Regions from separate parts of the Microbacterium saperdae genome, predicted to be linked through region 1. Evidence: riboswitches for the same ligand, from Rfam matches in the RefSeq annotation. Region 1 holds a riboswitch; the other holds the start of a gene.
What was found. Region 1 has a riboswitch for thiamine pyrophosphate ahead of thiM (hydroxyethylthiazole kinase). Riboswitches for the same ligand answer to the same signal wherever they lie in the genome.

Region 1 (10,165 bases):
TGACCAGCGCTCGCACACGGGCCTGAATCACACCGACGGCACGGCCGCCGGGGTAGCGTGACCGGATGAGCATCCTTCCGCAGAGCACCCCGGCGGCCGTGCCGGCAGGCGCCCGCCCGTTGGGTGAGGGGCCGTTCCTCGCTCCCGGTGCGCAGATCGACTGGCACTACCGCAAGCCGGGCTGGCAGCCGGGGGAGCCCTCGACGATCACTCCCATGCGCGTGGTGCGCGACGACGAGCGCGGCCTGGTCGCCTGGCTCGCCCCTGGCACCCTGCAGGAGGGTCAGGGCGCGCCGGACGGCCAGCGGGTACGCAGCGTACCGCTGGAACGACGGTGGCTCGAACCGCGTACACGCATCGTCGAGGAGTGGTGGGGCAACGGGATCCTGCGCATCGCTCCGGCGGGTGCCGCGTGGTCGGTCTGGTTGTTCTGGAGCGACGTGACCGGGGCGGAATGGGAGTTCGCGGGGTGGTACGTCAACCTCGAGAACGCGCACCTGCGCACGGACCACGACACGTACACCTCGGATCACATCCTCGATGTGGAGATCGACGCGTCGGGCGGCATCCATCTGAAAGACGAGGACGAGGTCATCGCCGCGATCGACCAGGGGCGTCTCAGCGCGGAACAGGCCGCGCAGATCGAGCGGCACGCGGATGCGGCGATCGTGTCGTTCCGCGAGGGTGACTGGCCGTTCGACGCCGAGTGGCGCGACTGGCGACCGGATCCGGAGTGGACGGTTCCGCAGCTGGCCGGACTCGACGACCTCGCCACGCCCTGACGAGGCCGCTGCTCTGAAGGAGCCTCTGCTCTGAGCGGAAGATCTTCCCTGCGGCCCCGGATGCTGGTGACATGGGGTCATGACCGATGTGCTGATCCTGGGTGGAACCGGCTGGCTCTCCGGGCGGATCGCCCGGAGTTGGCGGGATGACGGGGCGGCGGTGACGTGCCTGGCGCGTGGATCGCGCGGTGCTCCTGACGGGACGGCCCTGGTGACGGGCGACCGCGATCACCCCGATGCGTACGACGGCGTCCGGCGTGCCTGGGATCACGTCATCGACATCTCCTCGCGGGCCGATCATGTCGCCGCCGCCGTGGAGGCGCTCGGGGCACATGCGCGGCGGTGGACGTACATCTCGTCGATGTCTGTATATGCCGACGATGCGACCGTGGGTGCCGACGAGTCCGCGCCCGTGCATCAGGCAGCGATGCCCGGCGACACCTACGACTACGCCGCCGAGAAGGTCGCCGCCGAGGAGCATGTGCGCACCCTCGGCGACCGGGCGTTGATCGTGCGTCCGGGACTGATCGTCGGAGACGGCGACCCCAGCGACCGCTTCGGATACTGGGCGGCGGCCTTCGCTCGCGCCGGTGCGGAGTCGGTGCTGCTCCCGCCGGAGGAGGGCCGCATGACGCAGGTGATCGATGTCGACGACCTCGCCGCGTACGTCGTCACCGCGACCTCCGCCGGAGTGAGCGGGTCGGTGAATGCGATCGGGGACCGGCATCCGATCTCGGCGGTGCTCGAACGCGTGCGCGCCGCCACCGGGCACCGAGGCGAGACGATCGTCGCCGACGAGGAATGGCTCACAGGCCATGGCGTGGGGTACTGGGCAGGACACCGTTCGCTGCCGCTGTGGCTGCCTGCCGACATGACCGGCTTCATGACGCGGTCGAACGCGGAGTTCCATCGCACGGGGGGCTTGCTGCGACCGCTCGACGACACGATCGCCCGGGTGGTCGCGGATGAGGTCGCGCGCGGCGTCGACCGCGAAAGACGCGCGGGCCTCACCCGGGCAGAGGAACACGCCCTGCTCGCCGAGCTCGTCTGAGTGGACTCGTCGCTTCGCTAGACTGCGAGCAGTGACACGGGGTGCCGCGACCGCGGCTGAGAACAGACCCGTCGAACCTGATCTAGTTCGTACTAGCGAAGGGATGTCGCATTGAGCGATCGTCTGCGTCCATCGTCCGAATCCTCCGTCGTGTCCGAGGCGGTGGTGCTGCTCGAGAGACTGCGAGCCGCCCCGCCGTTGACGCACTGCATCACCAACGCGGTCGTCACCGGCTTCACCGCGAATGTGCTCCTCGCCACCGGCGCCGCCCCCGCGATGGTCGACATCGTGGGGGAGAGCGGCATGTTCGCCGGCATCGCCTCCGGGGTGCTGATCAACCTCGGCACTCCAACCCCTGAGCAGCAGGCCGCGAGCCGGGAAGCGGCGGAGGGAGCAACGGCCGCCGGGACACCCTGGGTGCTCGACCCGGTGGCGATCGGCGCGCTGCCCGTGCGCACGGCTCTGGCGCAGGAGCTCGTGGCGCTTCGCCCCACCGCCGTGCGGGGCAATGCGTCCGAGATCCTCGCGCTCGCCGGACTCAGCGGCGGCGGCCGAGGTGTGGACGCCACCGACAGCACAGAGGCGGCAGCCGATGCGGCCACAGCGCTGGCCCAGCGGTACGGCAGCGTGGTCGCGGTCTCCGGCCCCGTCGACCTGCTCACCGACGGGGAACGCGTGGTCCGCATCGCGAACGGCGATCCGCTGCTCACGCTCGTCACCGGCGGTGGTTGCGCGTTGGGCGCCGTGATGGCGGCATTCCTCGGCGCTGCGCGCGGCACCGGCATCTCCGCACTCAGTGCCGTCGCCGCTGCCAGCCTCGTGTACACGATCGCCGCCGAACGTGCGGCCGCCCTGTCCGCCGGTCCCGGCAGCTTCGCCGTCGCCCTGCTCGATGCCCTTGCGAGCGTGCAGCCGGACGACCTGGCGGCCGCGGCGCGCGTCGAGGAGAGCATCCGATGAGCGCGGATCTCTCGCTCTACCTCGTCACCGACGCGGCGCTGTGCGGCCCGCGCGGTGTGGTCGACACCGTCCGGCAGGCAGTCGACGGCGGCGTGCGCATCGTGCAGCTCCGCGAGAAGCATGCGTCGGACGGGGAGGTCGTGGAGCAGCTGCTGGCCCTGTCGGCAGCGATCGACGGTCGGGCGCTGCTCGTCGTGAACGACCGCCTGGATGCGGCACTCGAGGCGCGACGTCGCGGAGCCCGGGTCGACGGCGTGCACCTCGGCCAGGGCGATGCCTCGGTGCTGCGGGCGCGGCAAGAGCTCGGACCCGACGCGCTGATCGGGCTCACCGCGAACGCTCCGGAGCACCTCGCGGCCGTCCGCGCACTTCCGGTCGGCACCGTCGACTACCTCGGGGTCGGCGTGATCCGTCCCACGCTCACCAAACCGGATCATCCGCCGGCCCTCGGGATCGAGGGGTTCCGGGAGTTTGTGGCCGAGAGCCCGCTGCCGTGTGTCGCGATCGGCGGCGTCGGCATCGATGACACCGAGCCGCTGCGCGCGGCAGGAGCGGTCGGGATCGCGGTGGTCTCCGCACTCTGCGCGGCCGACGATCCGGCGGCCGCGGCGAGGGACTTCCGTCGGCGCTGGCAGATGGCCTCGGTGCCGCGCGTGCTCACGATCGCCGGCAGCGATCCCTCCGGGGGTGCCGGCATCCAGGCCGATCTCAAGTCGATCGCCGCCAACGGGGGATACGGCATGGCAGCGATCGCCGCGTTGACGGTGCAGAACACCCGCGGCGTGAGCGCGATCCATGTCCCGCCGGCGGCCTTCCTGCGGCAGCAGCTCGACGCGTTGTCGGATGACATCGTCGTCGACGCGGTCAAGATCGGGATGCTCGCAGATGCCGAGGTCGTGCGCACCGTGATCGGGTGGCTCGACGCCGTGCATCCTCCGATCGTCGTGGTCGACCCCGTCATGGTCGCCACGAGTGGTGATCGACTCCTCGACACGGCGGCGGAGTCCGCTCTGCGGGCACTGCTCGAACGCGCCGATGTCGTGACCCCGAACCTCGCGGAGCTCGCGGTGCTGGTGGGCAGGAACATCGCCGACTGGTCCGATGCGCTCGCCGCAGCGGAGGAGCTCTCTGCGCAGGTCGGCGCGGCGGTGCTCGTGAAGGGTGGCCACCTCGAGGGCGCCGATGCGCCGGATGCCCTCATCGACGCGGCAGCAGGGATCCGCCAGGACTACCCGGGTGCACGCATCGACACCGCGAACACCCATGGCACCGGATGCTCGCTGTCCTCCGCGATCGCGACGCTGCTGGCGCGGGGTCAGGATCCCGTGCAGGCCGTGTCCGCGGCACGCGCCTGGTTGCGCGAGTCGTTGCGGGCGGGCGGTGCGCTCGACGTCGGACGCGGCCACGGTCCCATCCACCATTTCGCGGGACTCTGGACCCGCGGCGGGCTGACCACGCGTCCGACGGCTGCCGAGGTGGCCGCCGAGTGGTGGGACGACATCCGCGAGACCAGAGACGAGATCGACGCGCTGCCCTTCATCCGTGCGCTCGCCGACGGCACGTTGCGGCAGGAACCCTTCGTCTTCTACCTCGCGCAGGATGCGCTCTACCTGCGCGAATACGCCCGCGTGCTGGCGGAGGCGGCGCGGCTGGCCCCGACCGCGGCAGAGCAGGCGTTCTGGGCGCAGTCCGCGCACGGCTCGATCGTCGGCGAGCTCGAACTGCACGCCTCCTGGCTCACTCCGGCACAGGGGGTCACGGCGGCCACGTTCTCGGCGGTGCCGGCGCCGGCCACGGTGGCGTACCTCGATCACCTGCGCGCCACGGCCTTCGACGGACGGTACCCCGAGCTGATCGCCGCGATCCTGCCGTGCTTCTGGCTGTACACCGACCTCGGTGAGCGGCTGCGTGACGGCGCATTCGGAACCCTCCCGCAGGATCCGGAACACCCCTACGCCTCGTGGCTCGCGACGTACGCCGATCCGGCCTTCGCTGAGGCGACGGCTCAGGCCATCGTCCACGTGACCGAGGCCGCGGCCGGGGCGGACGATGAGACACGCGCCCGCATGCGGCGGGCGTTCACGTTGTCCAGCACACATGAGCGCGCCTTCTTCGCCGCGCCGGGGAGCACGCACGCCGCCACATGACGGAGCAGATTTGCGGATGCCGTCGCGGGCGCGCTATCGTCGCGGCATGCCTTCGGCTGCATCCGCTTCTCTGACGCTCGTTCCGAGCGTCGTCGTGGTGCGCCGACGCCGGGGCGACCGCCGACTTTAGGCGACCCTGCGCTCCTGCCTGCCGGCGGTCGAGTGCCGGTGTCGCCGCCTCGGCCACCCGACCCCGACCGTTAAGGTAGAAACATGACGTATTCCGTCGCCGTCTCCGGCGCATCCGGCTACGCAGGCGGCGAGATTCTGCGCCTCCTCGCCAGTCATCCCGACATCGAGATCCGCACCGTCACCGCGCATTCGAACGCGGGACAGCCGCTGATCCAGCACCAGCCGCACCTGCGCTCGCTCGCGGGGCTGACGCTGCAGGACACGACCCCCGAGATCCTGGCCGGGCACGACATCGTGTTCCTGGCTCTGCCGCACGGGCAATCCGGGCAGTACACGGATGCGCTCGGCGACACCCCTCTCGTGATCGACGCGGGGGCCGACCATCGGCTGACCTCGGAGACCGCCTGGGACGCGTTCTACGGCGGAGCCTTCCACGAACCGTGGACCTACGGCGTGCCCGAGCTGCTGGTCGGCGGCGCGAAGCAGCGCGAAGCCCTCCGCGGCGCCACACGGATCGCCGCACCCGGCTGCAACGCCTCCACCGTCAGCTTGAGCCTGGTGCCCGGAGTCGCGGCCGGAGTGATCGATCCGGGCGACATCGTCTCGGTGCTCGCGGTCGGGCCCTCGGGAGCGGGCAAGAGCCTGAAGTCGAACCTCCTCGCCAGCGAGATCCTCGGTACCGCCAACCCGTATGCGGTCGGCGGTACGCATCGGCACATCCCGGAGATCCGGCAGGCGCTCGCCGCGGCGACAGGAACCGGGGCGCCTGACAGCATCCGCATCTCCTTCACCCCGGTGCTCGTGCCGATGTCGCGGGGCATCCTCGCCACCTCGACGGCACCGATCGTCGCAGGTGTCACCGACGCCGAGATCCGCGAGGCCTGGGAGAGCGCGTACGACGGCGAGACCTTCGTGCACCTGCTGCCCGAAGGCAGCTTCCCGCGCACCGCCGACGTGCTCGGCGCCAACACGGCGCTGATCGGTCTGGCGATCGACCGCGCCGCCAACCGCGTCACCGTCGTCACCGCCGTCGACAACCTCGTCAAGGGAACCGCCGGCGCCGCCATCCAGTCCATGAACATCGCGCTCGGGCTTCCCGAGGACCGCGCCCTCTCAATCAACGGAGTCGCACCATGACCATCGAGGCAGCACTCATCATCGAGGTGTCGCTGTGAGCGTCACCGCCCCGGCAGGTTTCGAAGCAGCCGGCGTCGCTGCGGGACTCAAGTCGACGGGCAAGCCCGACGTCGCCGTCGTCGTGAACCGCGGCCCGCGCAAGGTCGGCGCCGCGGTGTTCACGAGCAACCGCGCCAAGGCCAACCCGATCATCTGGTCGCAGCAGGTCGTGGCCGACCGGGTCGTCGAGGCCGTGGTGCTCAACTCCGGCGGAGCGAACTGCTTCACCGGGAGCTTCGGCTTCCAGACCACGCATCAGACCGCCGAGAAGGCGGCCGAGCTGCTCGGCGTCAGCGCCGGTGACGTGCTGGTGTGCTCGACCGGGCTGATCGGCACCGGAGACGAGGTCTTCCGGGCCAAGGTCCTCGAGGGTACAGCGCAGGCGATCGCCGGGCTCAGCGCCGACGGGGGAGACCTCGCCGCGCAGGCGATCATGACCACCGACACCGTGGCCAAGACCGCGGTCGTCAGCCGCGACGGCTGGAGCATCGGCGGCATGGCCAAGGGCGCGGGCATGCTCGCACCGGGACTCGCGACCATGCTCGTCGTGATCACGACGGACGCCGACCTCGAAGCGCTCGAGGCGGATGCGGCGCTGCGCGCTGCCACAGGACGCACGTTCGACCGCCTCGACTCCGACGGCTGCATGTCGACCAACGACCAGGTCACCCTGCTCGCGAACGGTGCGAGCGGCATCAAGCCCGACCTGGAGGAGTTCACCGCCGCCCTGGTCGAGCTCTCGCAGGACCTCGCAGTCAAGCTGCAGGGCGATGCGGAGGGCGCGAGCCACGACATCACGATCGAGGTCATCGGCGCGGTGACGGAGCAGGATGCGGTGGAGGTCGGCCGCTCGGTCGCACGGAACAACCTCTTCAAGGCCGCGATCTTCGGCAACGACCCGAACTGGGGGCGCGTGCTCGCGGCGATCGGCACCACGGGAGCGCAGTTCGACCCCTATGACGTCGACGTCTCGATGAACGGCGTGCGGGTGTGCACCGCCGGCGGTCCCGACCGTCCGCGCGAGGAGGTCGACCTCACGCCCCGTGCGACGCACCTGCTGATCGACCTGCGCATCGGCGAGGCCACGGCGACGATCCTCACGAACGACCTCACGCACGACTACGTGCACGAGAACAGCGCGTACGCCTCATGACGGACATCCAGGACACTCCTGCCGAGGTCGCCGCGCAGAAGGCCACGACCCTGATCGAGTCGCTGCCGTGGCTGAAGAAGTTCCGCGATCAGATCGTGGTGGTCAAGTACGGCGGCAACGCCATGGTCTCGGAAGAGCTGCAGGACGCGTTCGCTCAGGACATCGCCTACCTCCGGTACGTCGGAGTGCAGCCGGTGGTCGTGCACGGCGGCGGCCCGCAGATCTCCGACATGCTGCAGCGCCTCGACATCCCCAGCGAGTTCAAGGGCGGCTACCGGGTCACCAACACCGAGGCGATCAGCGTCGTGCGCATGGTCCTCACCGGACAGGTGAATCCGCAGCTGGTCACCAAGATCAACTCTCACGGTCCCATCGCCACCGGTCTCAGCGGCGAGGACGCCGGACTCTTCGGCGGCCGTCGCCGGGGCGTCATGATCGACGGGGAAGAGGTCGACCTCGGCCGCGTCGGCGATGTCGTGGAGGTGGACCCCACCCCGGTCCTCGACCACCTGGCCGCCGGCCGCATCCCCGTCGTCTCCAGCATCGCGCCGGATCTCGACCACCCGGGGCACTCGCTCAACGTGAATGCGGATGCCGCTGCCTCCGCCCTCGCGGTCGCACTCGACGCCCGCAAGCTCGTGATCCTCACGGACGTGCCCGGTCTCTACGCCGACTGGCCCAACCGGGACTCACTCGTCTCGCACCTCACCTCCACGGCACTCATCGAGATGCTGCCCAGCCTCGAGTCGGGCATGATCCCGAAGATGCGCGCATGCCTCGAGGCGGTCGAGAACGGCGTGGACGCCGCCGCGATCATCGACGGGCGGGTGCCCCACTCGGTGCTCGTCGAACTCTTCACCAACAAAGGAATCGGAACGGAAGTGGTGGCAGGATGACCATCTGGCAGGACGACGCAGACCGCGATCTGGTGCTCAACGCGGGGCCGCGCCTCGCGCTGCTCACGCGCGGCGAAGGCTCCTACCTCTGGGACTCGGACGGACGACGCCACCTCGACTTCCTCGCCGGGATCGCGGTGACCTCGCTCGGTCACGCGCACCCGGTGTTCGTGGAGGCCGTGTCCCGGCAGGCGGCGACTCTCGCGCACGTCTCGAACTACTTCGCGACGCCGTCGCAGCTCGCGTTGGCCGCGCGGCTCAAGCGTCTCGCCGGCGCCGGCATCGACGGCCGCGTGTTCTTCTCGAACTCCGGTGCCGAGGCCAACGAGGCCGCGTTCAAGCTGGCCCGTCTGCACGGCGGCACCGAACGCCCGCGCATCCTCGCGCTGGAGAACGGCTTCCACGGACGCACGATGGGGTCCCTCGCCCTCACGGCGAAGGAGTCGATGCGCGCCCCCTTCGAGCCCATGCCCGGTGGCGTCGAGCACATCCCGGCGACGATCGAAGCCCTCGAGGCCGCGATCGACGACCGGGTGGCTGCCGTGATCGTCGAGCCCATCCAGGGTGAGGCCGGAGTGGTCGAACTGCCGGAGGGATATCTCGCGGCCGCGCGTTCGCTGACGCTGAAGCACGGCGCGCTCCTGATCGTGGACGAGATCCAGACCGGAGCCGGTCGTACCGGCGCCTGGTTCGGATTCAGCCACGAGGGGATCACGCCGGACGCGATCACGCTCGCCAAGGGCATCGGCGGCGGCTTCCCGATCGGTGCGCTGGTGACCTACGGGTCGGCGAGTGCGCTGTTCACGCCGGGATCTCACGGTTCCACCTTCGGTGGCAACCCGCTGGCGACAGCCGTCGCGGATGCGGTCCTCGGCGAGATCGAGGATGCCGGACTGGTCGAGAACGCCGCGAAGCGGGGCATCGAGCTGCGCGACATCATCCTCGGCATCGGCTCTCCGCTCATCACCGCGGTGCGCGGTCGCGGACTGCTGATCGGCGTGGCACTGTCCGAGCCGGTCGCCGGCGAGGTCGTCGCTGCGGCACAGGAGCGCGGTCTGATCGTGAATGCCGCCAACCCCGAGACCGTGCGCATCGCTCCGGCCCTCACCATCGGCGACGCCGAGCTGAACGAGTTCCGTGAGCTGTTCACGGCCGTGCTCGCCGACGTCCAGGCATCCCTCCCCGGAAAGGTATCCGCATGACCCGCCACCTGCTGCGTGACGACGACCTGACTCCCGCCGAGCAGGCGGAGATCATCGAGCTCGCGCTGGAGCTGAAGAAGGACCGCTGGGCCGACAAGAGCCTCGCCGGTCCGCAGACCGTCGCGGTCATCTTCGACAAGTCCTCTACACGCACCCGCGTCTCGTTCGCGGTCGGCATCGCCGACCTGGGCGGCTCGCCGCTGATCATCTCGACCGCGAACAGCCAGCTCGGCGGCAAGGAGACCCCCTCGGACACCGCGCGCGTGCTCGAACGCCAGGTCGCGGCGATCGTGTGGCGCACCTACGCGCAGTCGGGACTGGAGGAGATGGCCCGCGGCACCAGGGTGCCGGTCGTCAACGCCCTCTCCGACGACTTCCACCCCTGCCAGCTGCTGGCCGATCTGCTCACGATCCGCGAGCACAAGGGCGAGCTGAAGGGTCTCACCCTCACCTTCCTGGGTGATGGGCAGAGCAACATGGCGCACTCCTACGCTCTCGCCGGTGTCACCGCCGGCATGCACGTGCGGATCGCCTCGCCGGACGACTACGCCCCGCGCGCCGACGTGATCGAGGATGCCGACCGCCGCGCCGCGGAGACCGGTGGCTCGATCACGCTCTACACCGACCCGGTCGAGGCGGCGGCAGGCGCCGACGTCATCGTCACGG
Region 2 (10,165 bases), 1.0 Mb from region 1:
ATGCGCACGACGCGCTCGAAGTCGGCGAGCACCGCGGGGTTGCCCTCGCGATCGAGCACCTTCGCCGGCGGGGCGATGCCGGCGCAGTTCACGACGATGCGCAGCGGTGCGGCGGCCTGCGCGGTGGCGACGGCGGACTGCACCTCGTCGACGCTGGTGACGTCGGCGGGCACGAACACTCCCCCGAGCTCGTCGGCGATCGCGGCGCCCTGCGAGGAGGGAAGGTCGATGATCGTGACATGGCCTCCGGCCGCGACGATCCGTCGGGCGGTGGCGAGCCCGAGCCCCGAAGCTCCTCCGGTGATGAGCGCGCCCTGACCGCTGATCTGCATCGTGTTCTCCCTTGAACGTCGTCGTGCGACTCACTGCGATGAAACGCAGTGTCAGCATACGTGAGTCTTGGTCTCGATTCACGTCGGCACTGCGTTGCAGACGAGCCTACGACACCGCCTCGTCGAGAACGCGGGAGGGACGTGTGCGACGTGCGGCAGGATGGCCTGATGAGCATCCCCTCCGACGACATCGCCGTGCCGGATCGCGTGCGCGAGCTCGCCATCGGCGCCGCCCTGACACCGGTCTGGCTGAACGGCATCGGCGGACTCACGTTCCGCACCGACGACGGACGCTACATCAAGTGGGGCCCGCGGGACCTCGAAGCCTCCCTGCGCGACGAGGCCGAACGGATGCGCTGGGCGCGCCACTGGATCACGGCACCCGAGGTGCTCGCGCAGGGGCAGGACGACACCCACGAGTGGCTCGTGACCGTCGCGCTCGATGCGCGCAGCGCGGTCGATCCGCGCTGGGTCGAGGAACCCGAGCTCTCGGTCCGTGCCGTCGGCGAAGGACTGCGCACCCTGCACGATGCGCTCCCGGTCGACGACTGCCCATGGGAGTGGAGCGTCGCGGAGCGGCTGGCCAACGCGGCAGCGCGCGACGTCGACGTGCCCGCGGAGCTGCGGGACGCTCCGTCGATCGATCGACTGGTCGTCTGCCACGGCGACGCCTGCATGCCGAACACGCTGCTCGACGACGCCGGTCGCCCTGTCGGGTTCGTCGATCTCGCCGCCCTCGGCACCGCGGACCGCTGGGCCGACATCGCGGTCGCCTCGATGAGCACTGCCTGGAACTTCGGACCGGGCTGGGAGGACACGCTGATCGAGGCGTACGGCATCGAACCCGACCGCGAACGGCTCGCCTACTACCGCCGCCTCTGGAACGAGAGCTGACTGTGACGTCTCCCGAACGGCCGCGGGTGCTCGGCCCCGTCGTCGACGACATGACCAGTTGCGTGCACTACCAGGGCGCGACCGACATCGTCGCGATCCGCTTCGCCTGCTGCGGCGAGTACTATCCGTGCCACCTCTGCCACGAGGAGACGGCGGGACATCCTGCGCAGCAGTGGGCGACGGATCAGCACGACAGGGAGGCGATCCTCTGCGGGGCCTGCGGGCACGAGCTCACGATCACCGAGTACTTCGCCGCCACGGCATGCCCTCAATGTGCGGCACTCTTCAACGAAGGATGCGAACTGCACCGCGAGCACTACTTCCAGCTCGGCCCGGGCTAGCCAACTAACTCCAGACGAAGCGGAAGGTGCCGGCCACGACCGCAGCCGTGAGAGCGAGCGCCATGATCGCGATGCCCCCGAGCAGGGCGACCGCGTCGCGGGGATGCAGTCGCGAGGGTCGCGACCAGGTGCGCGGGATGCCGGAGCCGAAGCCGCGCGCCTCCATCGCCAGCGCCAGCTTGGAGCCGCGGCGCACCGCGAACACGAGCAGCACGAACGCCATCGAGAAGAACCGGCGCAGCACGCCGCGATCGCCCACGCCGCGGGCGCGGCGAGCCAGGCTCATGGTGCGCCAGTCGTCGAGGAACAGTCCCAGCATCCGGGTGCCCGCCAGGATGCCGAGCACGAAGCGGCTCGGCAGCTTCGCGACCTGGGCGAGAGCATCGGCGAGCTGCGTGGGATCGGTCCCGCCGAACAGGAGGATCGTGGGCAGACCGAGCGCGATCACGCGCAGGCTGACCGCGATCGCCAGCGTGATCGAGTCGTCGCTGATCGTCGCGAAACCGAACGTGAAGTAGATGTGGCCGGCGGGCTCGGCGTACAGCAGCATGCTCACGCCGGCGATCGGCGCGAAGATCACGATCGGCAGCAGCCGTTTCAGCACCGTGCGCAGGCGCAGCCCGGTCAGCGGGAGGCACAGCAGCTGCAGCCCGATCGCGGCCAGGGCGCTCGTGACGTCGATCGACGCGAACAGCGGCACCGACAGCAGCACCGCGAGCAGCAGCTTCGTCACGGGATTGACGCCGTCGAGCCACACCGTGCGCGCCGTCTCGGTCGTGGTCATGAGGCCGCCGCCAGCTCGATGCGGTGTCCGCCCAGATGCCGGATCACCGCGTCGTCGTGCGTGACCGCGACGATCGATCGACCGCGGGCGATCTCCTCCTGCAGGAGGGCGACGAGCGAGATCCATCCGCGCCGGTCCTGCCCGAAGGTCGGCTCGTCGAGCACGATCACCTCCGGCGCCCCCGCGAGCACCGTCGCCACGGACAAGCGCCGCTTCTGACCGCCCGAGAGCGTGAACGGGTTGGCGAGGGCGAGGGGAGCGAGCCCCAATCGTTCCAGCAGCTCGTCGACGACGGTGTCGGTGCGCGCCTGATCCCAGCCGAGGGCGCGCGGACCGACCGCGAGTTCGTCCCGCAGCGTCTGCGCCAGGAACTGATGCTCCGGTTCCTGGAACACCATGCCGATACGGGTGAGCAGTTCGCGCGACGTCCAGCGGATCGGACGCACTCCGCGACGTCCCGCGAGTTCGGGGGCGGCACGCACCTCCCCCGCCTGCTCGGGGATGAGCCCGGCGAGCGTCAGGGCCAGCGTGGACTTTCCCGCACCGTTGGGGCCCGTGATGACCGTCGCGTTGGCCCGCGGCACGCGCAGATCGAGCCCCGACTGCACCACCACGCGTGGCTCGCGCGCGACCGCGAGGCCGGACGCTGTAAGGGCATCGGATGCCGCCACCGCCTCGAGCACGGGCAGATCGATGCCGCGGTCGGGTACCCAGACCCCGGCGTCCGCGAGCGCGGCGCCATGCTCGGCGAACACCCGCTCGGGAGCGCCATCCGCGAGCAGCCCACCGTCGGCGGCGAGCACGATGACCCGCGTCATCAGGTCGACCCAGATGGGAGTGCGGTGCTCCACCACGATCAGCGTCGCGCCGCTCGCGGTGACGGCGCGCTCCACGCTCGCCCGCACCTCGCGCACGCCCTCCGGATCGAGGTTCGCGGTCGGTTCGTCGAGCAGCAGGAGTCCCGGTCGCATCGCCAGGACGCCGGCGAGCACGAGTCTCTGCTTCTGGCCGCCCGAGAGCGCCTTGGTGGGTCGCTGCAACGGCACGTCGAGCCCGACGGCCTCCAGCGCCTCCGCCACTCGGCCCGGGATGTCGGATGCCGGAACACCGAGGTTCTCGCATCCGAACGCCACGTCGTCTCCGACCTTCGAGAGCACGATCCCGGCATCCGGGTCCTGCAGCACCAGGCCGACCTGACCGCGTCGGGACTCGGGGGCGGCACCATCGACGCGGAGCGAGCCCGTGCGCTCGCCTTCGTCATCATCGCCGAGCACACCTGCGAGCCCGGCGAGCAGCGTCGACTTGCCCGCACCGGAGGCACCGAGCAGCAGCACCCGCTCGCCGGGCTCGATCGTGAAGGTCACATCGGCGACCGCCGGCCGCTTCCGCCCGGCGTACCGCCAGCCCCAGCCCGCAGCCTGCACGCGGGCCGGGGCGGCGAAGGTCACGCTCAGACCTCGCGCACGTGCTCTCGCCCGGCGGCGAAGCGGCTGAGGGCGCCGGTGACCGCGAGGGCGCGCACGAGCAGCCAGCCGACGACACCGGCCAGGATCGCTCCCGACACGACGACGCTCACCAGGTAGATCGTGTTGAACTCGATCGACTTCAGGATGTTCGGCGAGCTGCCGTAGAACAGCTCGAACACCCACGCCGCGACGGCAGCACCGACACCGGCGAGAGCGGCCACGGCGATCCCGAACCGACGGTAGAAGAACAGGGCGAAGATGATCTCCGCACCCAGCCCCTGCACCAACCCGGAGAGGATGGTGGAGATCCCCCAGACGTTGCCGATCAGCATCGACACGATCGCGGCGACGAGCTCGACGACCAGGGCGGCGCCGGGCTTGCGGATCACGAGACCACCCACGACACCGCCGAGAAGCCAGATGCCGACGGCGATCCCGCCGAGGCCGGGGGTCAAGGCGTCGGCCGCCCCGAACCAGGCGTAACCGATCGTGTTCCAGCCCCAGAACACGAGGCCGATCGCGACGCCGAGAACCGCGGCGACGACGATGTCGACGACGCGCCAGCGCCAGACCGGGGCGCGATGAAGATCCTTCGAAGCGGCGGACGCCTGCTGCGCGGATGCGGACGTGGACGTACTCATCTGAACTCCTCCCTGCGCTGGCATGACCCAGATCAGGTTCGACGGTCGAAGCGCGATTCGCTCCCTCTCAGCCCGGCTCGCCGGACTCCCGTGGTTGTGTTCCCGATCTTACCCAGTCGCGGCGCCACCATGTCTCCCGGTTGCGTGAACGCGAATCGGTCGATGAATTCGGTAACTTAGGCAAGTGACCGCTTCTGACCCTGCCGAGGCCACCGCCGCAGCTGCCCCCGGCGACGCCGTCATCGGCGACGCTGCGCCGACGGTCACGCCCGATCCCGGCGAGCCGGAGTCGAGCGACGGTCCCGACGAGTACGAGACGGTGGTCGCTCCGGAGCCGCTCGAGGAAGACTCCCCCGCCGAGGCCGAGCCCGACCTCATCGACGTCGAGTCCGACGCCACCGACGCTCTCACGCCCGGTACGGCACAATGGGCCGACGAGGCGGCTCCCGCCACTGCTCTGACCTGGGTCGAAGCCGAGACCATCGCAGGCAACTCTCCGGCTCCCTCCTTCGACCAGGCCTCGGACGCCGACCCGGGGGTGGCGCTGATGCGCGGCGCGAAGCTCCGTCCGGCGATCGCGCGCCCCGGCCTGCTGGTACCACTCGGTGTCCTGGCGGGTCTCGTCGCGACCTACGTCGGAGGCACGCTGCTGTGGCCACTGCACGAGGTCGCCCCCACCGTGGAATCCGTGGAGTTCGCCACCGTGCCCGCCCCGGCCGCTGTGGCGACCTGGCCGGCACAGGGCAGCGCAGCCGTCGGCATCGAGGGCATGACGACGTCCACTTCGATCCCGGACGCCGTGAGCATCGCCAGCATCACGAAGGTGGTGAGCACTCTGATGGTGCTCGACCGCATGCCGCTCGCTCTCGGCGAGCAGGGCCCGGAGTTCTCCTTCACGTACCGCGACAGCCTCGACTACTGGTCGTACCGGCGGTCCGACCAGTCAGCGCTCGACGTGCCGGTCGGCGGAGTGCTGACCGAGTACCAGCTCCTCCAGGGGACGCTGCTGGGATCGGCGAACAACTACATCGACCGTCTCGCCTCCGAGATCTGGGGGTCCGACCGGGAGTTCGCCGAAGCGGCAGCGATCTGGTTGCGCGACCGCGGACTGTCCGGCATCACCGTCGTCACGCCGTCAGGGTTCGACGAGCGCAACGTCTCCACGCCGGCGTCTCTCGTCGCCCTGGGCGAGTACGCGATGAAGAATCCGGTCTTCGCGCAGATCGTCGGCACCAAGTCGGTGGACCTCCCGGGCGCGGGCACCGTCGAGAACACGAATGGGATGCTCGCCGACCCGGGCGTGGTCGGGATCAAGACCGGAACTCTGGTCGGCTGGAATCTGCTCACCGCCAAGGACGTCACTGTCGGCGACACGACGGTGCATCTCTTCGCCGCCGTGCTCAACCAGGACGACAACGAGCAGCGTCTCGCCGCGACACGGGCTCTGTTCGCCGAGGCTGAGGCCGCACTGCAGGCACAGGAGCCCGCGGTCCCGGAGGGCACGGTCGTCGGGGAGGTCCGCACGGTATGGGGCGAGAAGATCGACGTGATCGCCGATGCCGACGCCGACGTCATCCTCTGGAACGGCGCTGTGGCGCAGGCCACCCCCGCCTTCACGCTGAGCTCGGAGACGGATGCCGGAGAGCGGATCGGAACCCTCACCACGGCCGGACCGCTCAACACCACCACGACGCCGCTGGTGCTCGCCGATGACATCGAGGGCCCGAGTCCCTGGTGGCGCCTGACCCACCCGCTCGACCTGCTCGGCCTCGACTCCGCTCAGGACTAGCTCGACTCCGCTCAGGACCAGCTGACTCCGCTCAGGACAGGCAGACAGCGAGAGGCCCCACCTCGGAAGATCCGGGGTGGGGCCTCTGCGTCTGGCGTGCGTTCACACACGCGCTCAGGCGCTGCGATCAGGCAGTGCGGTCGGGACCTTCCGCCGACGGCTTCTCGACCACGGCCTCGGCCGCCACCACCTCGGCTGCCGGCAGCTGTGAGCCCACGGAGGCGCCGATGACCGCCGCAGCGGCTTCATCCTCCGCCTCACCGCTGACGACGACGGGGGTCGAGCCGGTGAGGGCGTCTTCCGCGTCGATGTCGGTCGCGGCCTGCTCGAACTGCGACTGGTACAGGCGCCAATAGGCACCCTGCGCCGCGATGAGCTCGTCGTGCGTGCCCTTCTCTACGATGTCACCGTGCTCCATCACCAGGATGAGGTCGGCATCGCGGATGGTCGACAGACGGTGTGCGATCACGAACGAGGTGCGCCCCTCGCGGAGAGCAGCCATCGCCTTCTGCAGCAGCAGCTCCGTGCGGGTGTCGACGGCCGACGTGGCCTCGTCGAGGATGAGGATCGACGGCTTCGCGACGAACGCCCGTGCGATCGTGATCAGCTGGCGCTCACCGGCCGACACGTTCGCGGCATCCTCGTCGAGCACGGTGTCGTACCCCTCAGGGAGAGCGTGCACGAAGCGGTCGACGTAGGTCGCCGCGGCGGCTTCCTGGACTTCCTCATCGGTCGCGGTCGAGCGGCCGTAGCGGATGTTCTCGCGGATGCTGCCGGCGAACAGCCACGGGTCCTGGAGCACCATGCCCGTGCGCGACCGCAGCTCGTCGCGGGTCACCTCGGCGATGTCCTGCCCGTCGAGCATGATCCGCCCGCCGCTGAGCTCGTAGAAGCGCATGATCAGGTTCACCAGGGTGGTCTTGCCCGCACCGGTCGGTCCCACGATCGCGACGGTCTGACCGGGCTCCACGCGGAACGACAGATCCCGGATGAGCGGACGCTCCGGCGTGTACGAGAACGCGACGTTCTGGAACTCGATCACGCCCTTGCCCTCCACGAGCTCGGGGGCGTCGACGTCGTCGGCCTCCTGCTCATCGGCATCGAGCAGCTCGAAGACCCGCTCGGCCGATGCCGTTCCGGACTGGACCACGGCAGCCATGCCACCCAGCTCGGACAGCGGCTGCGTGAACTGCTGCGAGTACTGGATGAACGCCTGCACGTCGCCGAGGCGGAGCTGCCCGTTCGCGACCATCAGACCACCGAGCACCGCGATGCCCACGTAGCTGAGGTTTCCGACGAACATCATGGCCGGCATGATGATGCCGGACAGGAACTGGGCCTTGAAGCTCGCCTGGAACAGCTCTTCGTTCTCGTCCTGGAACTTCTCCAGCGCATCCTTCTCGCGACCGAAGACCTTCACCAGCGCGTGGCCGGAGAACGCCTCCTCGACACGGGCGTTCAGTCGACCGACCTTGCGCCACTGACTGCCGAAGGCCTTCTGCGACCGCGGCCCGATGATGCCGAAGATCACGCCCATGAGCGGCAGCGTGATCAGGGCGACCAGCGCGAGCTGCCACGAGATCGAGAACATCATCACGAGCACGCCGATCACGGTGAGCACCGAGGTGAGCGCACCGGAGAGCGACTGCTGCATCGTCTGCGTGATGTTGTCGATGTCATTGGTGACGCGCGAGATCAGCTCACCGCGCTGCACCTTGTCGAAGTACGCCAGCGGCAGACGGTTGATCTTCGCCTCGACCGATTCACGCAGCCGCCACATGGTGCGGACCATGATCACGTTGATCACGTAGCCCTGGATCCAGGTGAGGAACGCGGCAGCCACGTAGATGCTGAGGACGGCGGCGATGACCATCCGCAGGGCCTCGAAGTCGATTCCCTGGCCGACCGTGAAGTCGCCCAGCGCCCCGACCTGATTGGCGAAGTCGTTCTGGCCACCGGCACGCAGGGCCTCGACGACGACATCCTGCGAGGTGCCGGCCGGGAAGCCGGGGAAGCCGTCGCTGGGCTGCCCGAGCTGGATGGAGATGAACCCCTTGTAGACGAGGTTGGTCGCCTCGGCGAGCACCTTGGGCGCCGCGACGGTCAGCACGACGCCGATGGCGCCCAGGATCGACACGAAGACGAACCAGAGTGCCGACGGCTTGAGCAGACCGATCATCCGGGCGAAGCTCGGACCGAAGTTGTCGGCCTTGCCCGGCGCCACACTGTCCCAGTCGCCGGAGTTCTGACGCGCCTGCTCCGCGAGCTCGGCCTCGTACTTCTCCTCGGCGGTCAGTTCGGGTTCGATCGTTGCCGCCTTACTGCGGCCGCGCTGCTTCCGGGTACCGGCCCCAGAGCCTGTCGAAGGGTTGCTCTGCTCGCTCATGCGTCCACCCCCAGCTGCGACTCGACGATCTCGCGGTAGGTGTCGCTCGTCGCGAGCAGCTCCTCATGTGTGCCGACGCCGACCATGGTCCCGCCGTCGAGCACGACGATGCGGTCCGCGTCGGTGATGGTGGAGATGCGCTGCGCGACCACGATCTTCGTCACGTGCGGGAGCTCCCGCCACAGCGCCTGGCGGAGCCGGGCATCCGTGGTGAGGTCGAGCGCCGAGAACGAGTCGTCGAACACGAGGATCTGCGGACGATGCACGATCGCACGGGCGATCGCGAGACGCTGGCGCTGACCGCCGGAGACGTTCGTGCCGCCCTGCGCGATGCGCGATTCGAGCCCGTCAGGCATCTCTTCGACGAAGTCGCGGCCCTGTGCGATCTCGAGCGCCTGCCAGAGCTCTTCGTCCGTCGCCTCTTCACGTCCGTAACGCAGGTTGGACGCCACGGTGCCGGTGAACAGGAAGGGGCGCTGCGGCACCAGGCCGATGCTGTCCCACAGCGCCTCGACGTCCGCCTCGCGCACATCGGTGCCGCCGACGTGCACTGCTCCGCCCGAGACGTCGAACAGACGCGGGATGAGCGACACGAGGGTGGTCTTGCCCGAGCCGGTCGATCCGACGATCGCGACCGTCTCACCGGGCTGCGCGGCGAAGCTGATTCCGGTGAGCACCGGGGAGTCGGCGCCGGGGTAGGTGAACTCGACGCCGTCGAGCGCCACGGATCCGGGGATCGGGAACTCGGTGACGCCGTTCTCCGGGCGGACCAGGGTGGACTCGGAGTCGAGGACCTCGCCGATGCGCTCGGCCGAGACCGCGGCGCGCGGGATCATCATCGCCATGAAGCTCGCCATGATGACGCCGCCCATGATCTGGCCGATGTACTGCATGAAGGCGAACAGCGTGCCCACCTGGACGGTGCCGTTGTTCACCTCGATGCCGCCGAACCAGATGACCGAGACGACGGTGACGTTGAGGATGAGCATGAACAGCGGGAAGAGCAACACGAAGAGCGACCCGACCTTGCGTCCGACGTCCATGATGTCGGTGTTCGCGCCGCGGAAGCGCTCTTCCTCGATGCGCTCGCGCACGAACGCACGCACCACGCGGACACCCGTGAGCTGCTCGCGCATGATGCGGTTCACGTTGTCGAGCTTGCCCTGGTAGGTGCGGAACAGGGGCACCATGCGCCCGATCACCAGAGCCGCGAGGATGAGCAGCAGCGGCACAGAGACGGCGATGAGCCAGCTCAGGCCCACGTTGGTCTGGATGGCGAAGACGATGCCGCCGATCGCGAGCAGAGGCGCCGTGACGAGCATGGTCGCGCCCATCATGGCGAGCATCTGCACCTGCTGCACGTCGTTCGTGTTGCGGGTGATGAGCGAGCCGGCGCCGAACTGCGACACCTCGCGCTCGGAGAAACCGCTGACCTTGCCGAAGACGTCGGCACGGATGTCGCGGCCGGCGCCCATCGCGGCGCGCGCCGCGAAGTAGGTCGCGGTGACGGAAGCGATGATCTGCCCCAGCGA

Region 2: it holds a riboswitch for thiamine pyrophosphate, as region 1 does, so the genes downstream of both, FB560_RS00275 (ECF transporter S component) here and thiM (hydroxyethylthiazole kinase) in region 1, are expected to answer to the same signal.

What each region holds. Positions count from the first base shown of each region.
Region 1 covers NZ_VFOX01000001.1:1,076,228-1,086,392, forward strand. Annotated here, with positions in the region: gene pheT (phenylalanine--tRNA ligase subunit beta) at 1-3, shown strand, start outside; gene FB560_RS05130 (DUF402 domain-containing protein) at 66-782, shown strand; gene FB560_RS05135 (NAD-dependent epimerase/dehydratase family protein) at 862-1,833, shown strand; TPP riboswitch at 1,861-1,954, shown strand; gene thiM (hydroxyethylthiazole kinase) at 1,945-2,793, shown strand; gene FB560_RS05145 (bifunctional hydroxymethylpyrimidine kinase/phosphomethylpyrimidine kinase) at 2,790-4,940, shown strand; gene argC (N-acetyl-gamma-glutamyl-phosphate reductase) at 5,154-6,209, shown strand; gene argJ (bifunctional glutamate N-acetyltransferase/amino-acid acetyltransferase ArgJ) at 6,244-7,401, shown strand; gene argB (acetylglutamate kinase) at 7,398-8,297, shown strand; gene FB560_RS05165 (acetylornithine transaminase) at 8,294-9,499, shown strand; gene argF (ornithine carbamoyltransferase) at 9,496-10,165, shown strand, end outside.
Region 2 covers NZ_VFOX01000001.1:47,645-57,809, reverse strand. Annotated here, with positions in the region: gene FB560_RS00300 (SDR family NAD(P)-dependent oxidoreductase) at 1-332, opposite strand, end outside; gene FB560_RS00295 (aminoglycoside 3'-phosphotransferase) at 501-1,226, shown strand; gene FB560_RS00290 (CHY zinc finger protein) at 1,229-1,567, shown strand; gene FB560_RS00285 (energy-coupling factor transporter transmembrane component T family protein) at 1,572-2,351, opposite strand; gene FB560_RS00280 (ABC transporter ATP-binding protein) at 2,348-3,799, opposite strand; gene FB560_RS00275 (ECF transporter S component) at 3,802-4,458, opposite strand; TPP riboswitch at 4,449-4,560, opposite strand; gene FB560_RS00270 (D-alanyl-D-alanine carboxypeptidase family protein) at 4,643-6,247, shown strand; gene FB560_RS00265 (ABC transporter ATP-binding protein) at 6,375-8,633, opposite strand; gene FB560_RS00260 (ABC transporter ATP-binding protein) at 8,630-10,165, opposite strand, start outside.